Regions from separate parts of the Chryseobacterium sp. S90 genome, predicted to be linked through region 3. Evidence: riboswitches for the same ligand, from Rfam matches in the RefSeq annotation. Region 3 holds a riboswitch; each other region holds the start of a gene.
The links. A riboswitch is a leader RNA that binds a small molecule or an ion and turns the genes downstream of it on or off. The one in region 3 is predicted to bind S-adenosylmethionine.
Positions count from the first base shown of each region.

Region 1: it holds a riboswitch for S-adenosylmethionine, as region 3 does, so the genes downstream of both, ACLMCG_RS13755 (SusC/RagA family TonB-linked outer membrane protein) here and ACLMCG_RS18525 (TonB-dependent receptor plug domain-containing protein) in region 3, are expected to answer to the same signal.
Region 2: it holds a riboswitch for S-adenosylmethionine, as region 3 does, so the genes downstream of both, ACLMCG_RS21390 (alpha/beta fold hydrolase) here and ACLMCG_RS18525 (TonB-dependent receptor plug domain-containing protein) in region 3, are expected to answer to the same signal.

Region 1 covers NZ_JBLGCX010000004.1:381,756-385,041, forward strand. The annotation lists gene pckA (phosphoenolpyruvate carboxykinase (ATP)) at 1-1,096, shown strand, start outside; gene ACLMCG_RS13750 (type II 3-dehydroquinate dehydratase) at 1,193-1,600, opposite strand; SAM riboswitch class I at 1,845-1,943, shown strand; gene ACLMCG_RS13755 (SusC/RagA family TonB-linked outer membrane protein) at 2,027-3,286, shown strand, end outside.
Region 2 covers NZ_JBLGCX010000010.1:117,046-120,331, reverse strand. The annotation lists gene ACLMCG_RS21395 (ACT domain-containing protein) at 1-1,070, opposite strand, end outside; gene ACLMCG_RS21390 (alpha/beta fold hydrolase) at 1,070-2,014, opposite strand; SAM riboswitch class I at 2,081-2,187, opposite strand; gene ACLMCG_RS21385 (MGH1-like glycoside hydrolase domain-containing protein) at 2,376-3,286, shown strand, end outside.
Region 3 covers NZ_JBLGCX010000007.1:177,730-181,015, forward strand. The annotation lists gene ACLMCG_RS18525 (TonB-dependent receptor plug domain-containing protein) at 1-2,071, opposite strand, end outside; SAM riboswitch class I at 2,166-2,271, opposite strand; gene ACLMCG_RS18530 (alpha-amylase family glycosyl hydrolase) at 2,345-3,286, opposite strand, start outside.

The DNA of each region.
Region 1 (3,286 bases), on a different contig from region 3:
CTGGGAAGCTCAAGGATTGAATTCTGAAAACTTCATCATGTTCAACCTTACTGAAAAACTACAGATCATCGGAGGTACATGGTACGGAGGTGAGATGAAAAAAGGGATGTTCGCGATGATGAACTATTACCTTCCATTAAAAGGGATGGCTTCAATGCATTGTTCTGCTAACGTAGGAGAAAAAGGTGATGTAGCTTTATTCTTTGGTCTTTCAGGAACAGGTAAAACTACTTTGTCTGCAGATCCGAAAAGATACCTTATCGGTGATGACGAGCATGGTTGGGATAACAACGGAGTATTCAACTATGAAGGTGGATGCTATGCTAAAGTTATCGACTTATCAGAAGAAAAAGAACCGGATATCTTCGCTGCCATCAAGAGAGATGCACTTCTTGAAAACGTTGTTGTGAACAATGGAGTAGCAGATTATACAGACGGATCTATCACAGAAAATACAAGAGTTTCTTATCCAATTTATCATATTAACAAAATTGTATTACCATCTAAGGCTGGTCATGCGAAAAAGATCGTTTATCTTTCTGCAGATGCATTCGGAGTACTTCCTCCGGTTTCTATCTTGAATGAAGATCAGGCTCAATACCACTTCCTTTGCGGTTATACATCAAAATTGGCAGGAACAGAAAGAGGAATTACTGAACCTCAGCCATCTTTCTCTCCGGCATTTGGGGAAGCATTCCTTACATTACACCCAACAATGTATTCTAAAACATTGATCGGTAAAATGCAGGAACATGGTGCTAAAGCTTATTTGGTGAACACAGGTTGGAATGGCACTGGAAAGAGAATCTCTCTGAAAGATACAAGAGCAATCATTGATGCAATCATTGATGGTTCTATCGATAATGCTCCTAAAACTCAGGTTCCAATTATGAACCTTGAGATTCCTACTGAATTGCCAAATGTTTCTACAGGTATTTTAGATCCTAGAGATACTTACGAGAGTGCTTCAGAATGGGAAGAAAAAGCAAAAGATCTTGCTTCAAGATATATCAAGAACTTTGAACAGTACTGTGATACTGAGGAAGGTAAGAAATTAGTTGCTTCAGGACCTCAATTACAGGAACAAACTATCTAATAGTTATTAATAGCATACAAAAAGCCTCATCATTGATGAGGCTTTTTATTTTTTATATATGCTGTGCAATCTATAGGAAGAATATAAATCGAAAAATTATTTTAAACTTAATAAAGCCAATCTATATCCGTCCATTCCAAAACCAGATAAAACTGCATCCGTATTAGCTGCTGTCACAGATTTCTGCCTGAATTCTTCTCTTTTGTAGATATTACTGATATGAACTTCAACCTTTGGTTTTCTAATGTTTTTCAAACAGTCAGCTATTGCATAAGAATAATGGGTAAAAGCTCCTGGATTAATCACGACGGCATCAAAGTCATCTTCCTGAAGCCTGTTGATAAGCTCTCCTTCAATATTTGACTGATAATATTTTAATTCATGAGATTGAAACTCGGATTTTAAAATTTCCAAATAGCTTTCCATAGAAACATTTCCATAGATTTCAGGCTCTCTGGTGCCTAACAGGTTGAGGTTAGGTCCGTTTATTATTAAAACTTTCATACTATAAAATTAAAAACTTTTTTTAATTAATGATCAAAAATTTCAGCACAGATTACTTTTTATTCAATTGGATTATTAATAATGATATTTGTCATATTTAATAAAATGATAATGGAGGCAACTCCTTAGTGTAATGGGTTTTATTAAAATCTTATGTTAATTTTTGAAAATTTATCATGAAAAAATAATAAGTCTACTTGTTTTGTAGACTAAAAGTTTTTAGCTTTGCAACCATATTTCGATCGGCTTATAAAGAAAGATGGAGGGAACTGACCCTATGAAATCTTGACAACCTACCCATTGGGCAAGGTGTTACGTTCAGCCTTTTAAGGAAAAATAAGCATTTGGTTTGTCGTATTTATCGATGCCCTTTGCTGACTTTTCTGCAAAGGGCAAAATTTTAATATATGATAAATAAAATTGATTATGATTAGCAAAAACTTATTCACTTCAAAAGCCTGGATTCCTCCGGTTGCTGCATTTTTTCTGGGAGTTACCAGTGTACATGCGCAGAATTCCAAGCCGAAAAAGGATAGTCTTCATGAAAAAGAAATTGACGAAGTTGTAGTCGTAGCTTATGGAAAAGCTAAGAGAAACAGCTATACCGGTTCCGTTGCTACAATTTCCAGCGATAAAATCAATAACAGACCTGTAACCAACATTACTAAAGCATTGGAAGGGCAGGTTGCCGGGATTCAGACGACCAGCTCTTCAGGGCAGCCTGGTGCGGTTTCTACCATTAGGATCAGAGGAATCGGTTCAATCAGCGCTTCCAGCGATCCGTTATATGTGGTAGACGGAATTCCTTTTGACGGAAATATTAACTCTATAAGCCCAAGTGATATTGAATCCATCAGTGTTTTAAAAGATGCTACAGCAAGTGCGCTTTATGGATCAAGAGGAGCAAACGGGATTATCATCATTACCACAAAATCAGGTAAAAAAGGAGAAGCGAAAGTTAATTTTAATATCAGTCAGGGATTCTCAGGAAGAGCTGTAAAAGATTACGAACAGGTAAATACAGATCAATACTTTCAATTATATTGGGAAGCTTTGAGAAACGGATACCAGTCTGGAAAAGTGTCTTCTCAACAGGCAGCTCAGATGGCAACAGACAATCTTGTATCCACCCTTGGGATCAATCCATACGGAACTGCTTATCCAAAACCAGTAGGAACAGATGGAAAACTATTACCAGGTGCATCACCACTTTGGAATGACGACTGGAGAGATATCCTGCAGAGAGTGGCTTCAAGAAATCAGGTAGATCTTGATATCAGCGGAGGAAGTGAAAAAAGTAATTATTTCTTTTCATTGGGATATCTGGATGATAAAGGGATGGCGATTGAATCAGGATTTAAAAGATATAATACCAGATTAAAGATCAATTCTGAAGTAAAAAAATGGCTGAATGTTGGGGTGAACTTAAGCTATACAAACAGTATTCAACAGGCGCCGACTTCTTCAGATTCTAAGGCCAGCAATATCATCAATGCCGCAAGATTTATTCCTTCATTCTATCCTTATTATGAAAGAAATGCAGACGGAACTTATATTCTGGATGCTGATGGAAATCCGATTTATGATTTTGGAAAGTATAGACCTACCAATGCGCTTCAGAATCAGAATGCAGCTGCAACTCTGCCATTAGATAAAAACGAAAATAAAGAAGATAATTTCTCAGGA
Region 2 (3,286 bases), on a different contig from region 3:
TATCCTTTCTCCAAAGCTTCATTGATGATGGTTGAAAATTTATCGTCTCTTAAAGAAAAATTGTTGAACACATAGCTTAATGTTCCGGAGAATACTCCTTTAATTCTTGTGATATTTTCTCCTGAAAGGTGTAATAATTTGATGGTATCAATTAACGGTAATCCCGCACCCACATTGGTTTCATAGAGATAACGTCTGTTGTTTTTATTCAACGTATATCTTAGTTTTCTGTATTCTTCAATCGGAAGGGTATTAAAAATCTTGTTTGAGGAAACCAGATCGAATCCGTTTTCTGCCAAAGCGTGATAGTTTTTCACAAAATCCTTACTTGCCGTGTTATCCACAACGATAAGGTTTTCCAGCTGGTTCTCGTTGGAAAAATTAATGAGCTCCTGAACACTTGAAGGATGTTCTGCAGTTAAAACCTCATCGTTCCAATTTGCATCAAATCCTTTTTTATTGAAGGCTATTTTCTTTGAATTGGCCACCGCCACTACTTTAAGGTCTATTTTTTTACGTCTTTTAATCTCTTCAGAAGATTCCAGTACCTGTTGTATCAAAGTCTTTCCTACATTTCCATGTCCTATGATCGCCAGATGGACGGTCTTTGGCTTCTTGAAAATTTCAGATTCTATAATGTTTTTTGTTTTTTCGTCCTGTGAAGAAGTTACTACGATGTTTACTCTGTTCTCTCCTGCAACCTGATTCAGTAATAATGGGAAAACATTGTTTCTTGCCAGCTCAGCAAAAACTTTATTGAAATCTTCTGCCACAAAACCGATGACAGAAACATTATTGATACTGTAGATCTGGGAAACTTTTCCAGATTTTCTTTCTGCTTCAAACTCATCAATAAGACAAGCGACTGCTTTCTCAGCATCAATTTCCTGAACCAGAATAGAAATTCCGTTTTCTATCGCCTGTTGAGAGATTACCCCTACACTGATACGCGCTAAAGTAAGCGCTTTAAAAATTCGTCCGTCAATCCCGATTTCTCCCAGGAAATCTTCTCCTTCAAATTTGACGATTGATCTGTTCTTCAAAAATTTTATTTCGTTAGCATTTTTCATTACTTCTGTAAAATGTTTTTAATGATATTATTTAATTGTTGATATTCCATTAGGAAGGCATCGTGCCCGTGTATAGATTGGATCTCGTGATAAGAAACATCCTTATTTTTCTCTTTTAAGTTTTCAAAACACATTCGGATTTCAGAAGCCGGGAAGAATAAGTCTGTATCTACAGAGATCATGTGCATTCGTGCCTGTATGTTCTCCAGTGCCGTTTCATCAGCATTAATATTCATCAAGAGATGATTCATCAGTTTGTACGCTTTTAAACTAAATCTTTCGTTTAGCGCGTTACCATGATAAACCAACCAGTCTTCAGATTCCAGGCGTTGTTTGTCCTGGTTATATTGGTTTTGAAATCTGTCATTGAGCGACTGTGGCGTTCTGTAACACAACATAGCATGAATTCTTGCTTTCTGTAATGGTTCCTCTTTATCATTCAATAAAAATTTCTGAACCAGACACTGTGCATGAAGCCAGTCATGTGTCCTGTAATCACAGGCTATAGGAATAAATATTTCTGCGAGATCCGGCTGCTTGGCAAGCATTTCCCAGGCAATCCCTCCTCCCAGAGAGCCTCCAATAATGGCATATAAGCTTTTGATATGTAAAGTTTCAAGTCCTTTTAAAAATATCGCTGCGATATCTGAAGGTGTGAAATCTTCATAGTCTTCAATTAAAAAATCGTCATAACCGTTTCCGGGTATATTGAAACACAGAACAGTGTATTGATCAGTATCAACAATCTGATTTTCTCCCACCAATTGTTTCCACCAGCCTTTTTCTCCTGATACCTCTGAGTTTCCGGTAAGAGCATGATTGATTAAAATAATGGGTGCTGTAAACAGATCTTTCCCAAAAAGCTGATAGCTTAACGGGATATGGTATTCCTTTTGGGAATTGGTTTGATACGAAAGATTTATATAGTTTAGTTCTGTTTTCAATTCTATTATATTTTTATACAAATACAATTGAAAATGCCACAGGAAATGGCTGAAAAGAACTTCAGTAAGTTATCTGTCCAAAATACTTTGGTAGAACGTAGCACCTTCTTTGCTTGCGCAAAGGGTTGCTAAGGTTTCATAGGGTCTAATCCCTCAACCTTTCTTGATAACATTTTCAATATTTAAATGAACGAATGGTGCAAAGGTAGTTCTTTTCTTTTAATTTCAAAAAAAAATTATTTTAATATTTAAAAAAGCTCTTAAATACAAGTATTCCAAAAGCATATTAATAATTGTTCAGATGAAAAAAATTGGAATTATTTTTCAAAAAAACTAACTTCGTATGGAAAAATGATGAGATATGACCGCCGAAAAAGAAAGATTACAAGATACCAAATGGAAAAACTGGGGCCCTTATGTAAGCAACCGGCAGTGGGGAAATGTACGTGAAGATTACAGCTCAAACGGGAATGCCTGGGATTTCACCAATCATAATAACGCTGAAAGTTATGCTTACCGTTGGGGTGAGGAAGGCATCGCCGGAATTTCTGATGTAAAACAGTTATTCTGTTTTGCTTTTTCATTCTGGAACAAGAAAGATAAAATGGTAAAAGAACGGTTCTTCGGATTGAGTAACCCACAGGGGAATCATGGTGAAGACATTAAAGAAATCTTTTATTATCTGGATAATACACCTACTCACAGCTATATGAAAATGGTGTATAAATACCCCATCAACGAGTTTCCATATGATGACCTTCTTGCTGAAAATGGAAGACGCAGTAAAAAGGAACCTGAATATGAGATTTTCGATACCGGAATTTTTGATAATGATGAATATTTCGATATTTTCATTGAATACTGTAAAGCTGATCACAACGATATCCTGGCCAGAGTCACCGTCTGTAACCGAAGCCAGCATGATGCTCCTATTGTCGTAGCACCCACTGCGTGGTTCAGAAATAATTGGAAATGGGGATATAACACTTATAAGGCAGAGCTCAATGCTTCTCATGACGGAAGTATCAATATAGGACACGACAGTATTTCGATCAAAAAAGTCTATTCGCGAAATTCAAATGCACAAAGTGTATTTTGTGATAATGAAACCAATACATCTAGGCTTTACGGAACTCCTAAAACAGAGAATACTTATTTCAAAGATGGCATCAATGATTTTATTATTCATCAGGGAGATACTGTAAACCCTGAAAAAAGGGGAACAAAAGCATCTTTTCTGATTGATGAAATTGTAGGAGCAGGAGAATCTAA
Region 3 (3,286 bases):
CAAAAAACTGATCCTGAGGTGTTTCTAAATTTTCCGGAAAATGAAAGTCTGTAATTTTTGTTTCTGTGTAATTTCCGGCAAGATTCATATTTAATTTTCCATTCCCAAGAATCCAGTCATAGGAAACCACTACATCTACTCCTTTTGTTTCTGTATCAATAGCATTGGCGAAAAATCTTCCGCTTTCTACCTTAAACTGATCTAACCTTGAGTCTGTAATATTGCTGGTAATCACAATTCTGTCTTTCACTTTAATCCAGTATCCATCAATGGCGATCGTCAAGTTGTTTAAAGGTTTCAGCGTAAATCCAGCACTCGCGTTGATAGAAGTTTCCTGTTTGAGTTTATCAAATCCAAGAATTCTGGCAGCTTCGCTATCATTACTGAATATTCCTTTAGTAACAATCTTTGAGCCGGAAGTAGAAATATCTGCGTACGAATTATTGAAATACTGCTGCTGAAGTGAAGGCGCTCTGAACCCTGTCCCAACCGCTGCTCTTACTGCATAATTTTTTACGAACTCATATCGGACGGCAAGTTTTCCATTCAAGGTATTTCCGAAATCTGAATAATTTTCAAATCTGGCAGCGGCATCAATATTTAATTTTTTATCTAAATCATACGAAACATCTACATATACAGCCGTTGAATGCCTGTCTTTTTTCAAAGCATTGTTTGGAGAAAATCCGATAAAAGATTGAGACCCTCCCGCACCAAGCACTGTTGATCCTTCCGTCGCAATGTTTCCATTAATGTCATATTGGGTGTAAGAAGCTTCATCCCCTGCTTTGATCTGGTATTGTTCAAATCTGAATTCACCCCCGAAAGCGATATTGAAGCGGTTTATATTTTTGGAAACATCAAGATTCACTGTATTCTGAAGGAAACTATGCGCTCCTGCATAAAACCGAGTTGGCGATTTTGCTCCCAGAGAAGCATTATTGGTGTTGCTTACGTTATAATTGAAGGTATTGCTGCCGAATGTATTGCTTAAATCAAATAACCAGTCATTGACATTATATTTTGCACCTACAGCATAGGAAATATCATATACCTGAGATCCAAGAGCGGCCTGAAAACCATTCGGATAAATGGATGAAACTACATTAGATTTTTCGCTCGGCAGTCTTCTGAAACCAAATCCTTTTCCTTCTTTAATACTGAAGCCTCCGAAAGAATATACTTTAAAATTATCGTTAAAAGGGTATTCTGAATTGAAAAACAACTGCCCTTGTCTGATCTGGGCATCTCCGATTTGAAAATTAAAATCATCACGGGTTAATCCTCTTTTTGCAATTTCTGCATCATCCGCAGCTCTGGCAGCTTTTACGGCTTCAGCATCACCAGCAAATTCATAAGCGAAATTATCTCCGAAAATATCCAGATCGTGATTTTGAGTTCTTGTAGTTTTTCCTCTGTGGCTTAATTGCAGGGAAAGGTTGATATACCCGTCTTTTTTTCCTAATGAAGTTCCATAATTGACTCCCGCCTGATAAGTATCCCCATCATTTCTCCCGGTCAATCCGTAAGTAAGGCTTGCTGAAGCTCCTGCATTTTTTTTAAGAATAATATTGATGACTCCTGCAATGGCGTCAGATCCGTATTGTGCTGCCGCACCGTCTCTTAACACTTCTATCCTATCAATAGCAATGACAGGAATTGTGCTCAGATCTGTTCCTACAGAACCATTTCCCACGGTATTCTGATAGTTGACCAAAGAGGTTGTATGTCTTCTTTTCCCATTCAGCAATACGAGAACCTGATCAGAACCCATTCCTCTTAAAGTTACAGGATCAATATGTTCTGTACCATCAGAAGCAGACTGCCTCACAGCATTAAAGGATGGGATCACATAATTCAGAAGATCCTGAGCCGTCATTTGCGGAGAACTCCTTTGGATTTTGTCAATATTGATAACATCTACAGGAACCGGTGTTTCCAGTTTTGTTCTTTTGACATTACGGTTTCCAACGATGATAATATCTTCGATTTGTTTTCCTTTTTCCTCGTTTTCCTGAGCAGCCACCAAAATTGCCCCGAGCAATAATACCGCTGTACTTAATTTTTTCATTTTTGTTCTTGCCAATTAATAATAACAGTCTGACGGATATTTCCGCAGATATACAAGACTTCAAGAAATGGAATTCATATAAGAATATTGACTTCACTTATCTCCCCCTCAGGGTTGGAATTAGCACCTTTACACTTCTGGAATCGTGCAGGTTGCTAAGGTTTCTTTGGGCCAAATCCCTCCACCTTTCTTGATAAATCTACTGCAAAAGTAGACTAATTTTTTAAATATACAAAAAAGCAGATCTGCTGTACTGCAAATCTGCTTTCTTTTTTACTTAACAATCATCTTTTGAATGGCAGTTCCTGTTTCTGATTTCAGCTGAACCAGATAAGTTCCTGCAGGATAATTGATTTTTACTTCATAAGTTCCGTTTTCTTTATTCAGTTTGAATGAATCCAGTTTCTTACCGGTCATATCAAAAATCAAAATTTCTCCGTTTTTCGCTTTATTAAAAATTAATTTTGCGACTCCGTTTTGTATCGGATTATCCGCAATCTGAAGCGATAATTTATGTACAGCGTTTGGATCTGTTGTTGACAGAGCACCTACATAATTTCCGAAAATTCTGAATTCTCCCGGTTGTAAAGTTATCGGAGTCGTGGTAGAAGCTACATTCAGGATACTGTCATCCATCAGATTCTGCCATTGCCCTGTGTAAGGGAAGTATGGAACAACATTTTTTGCAGAGGTATCATAATTGGCTAATACCACTACATTTTTTATTCCGGTTGTTATAGCCGCATCATACAGATAAATTCTCGTGATCAATCCATTTGGATCATTAGTCAGGTTATTGGATTCTATACTGTACGTTTTAGTTTTAAAAATCTGATGGCTATTTCTGATCGTGATTATTTTCGCCCATGTATCATACACAGCTTTTCTGTTGACGTTAGTATCGTAGTTTAAAGTGAATGCAACTGGTTTTTCATCGGTTCTGCACCCGTTATTGATGCTACCGTCAGCACATCTGTTGATACTGAACTCATATCCCAATTCGCCAAACTGCCAGATCATTTTCGGGCCGGGAATGGTAAAGAAAGTCGATCCGAAAGTTTTCATTCTTTCAAGAGCTGTATTAAGATTTTTAACATCGTAACTTCCATTAACAGCTCCATAGGCAAGGTTTTTAAACATCAGCCTTTCTTCATCATGACTTTCTCCATATCCTACAGCGCGCATATTGGTAAAACCATGAAGACTATGATTCAT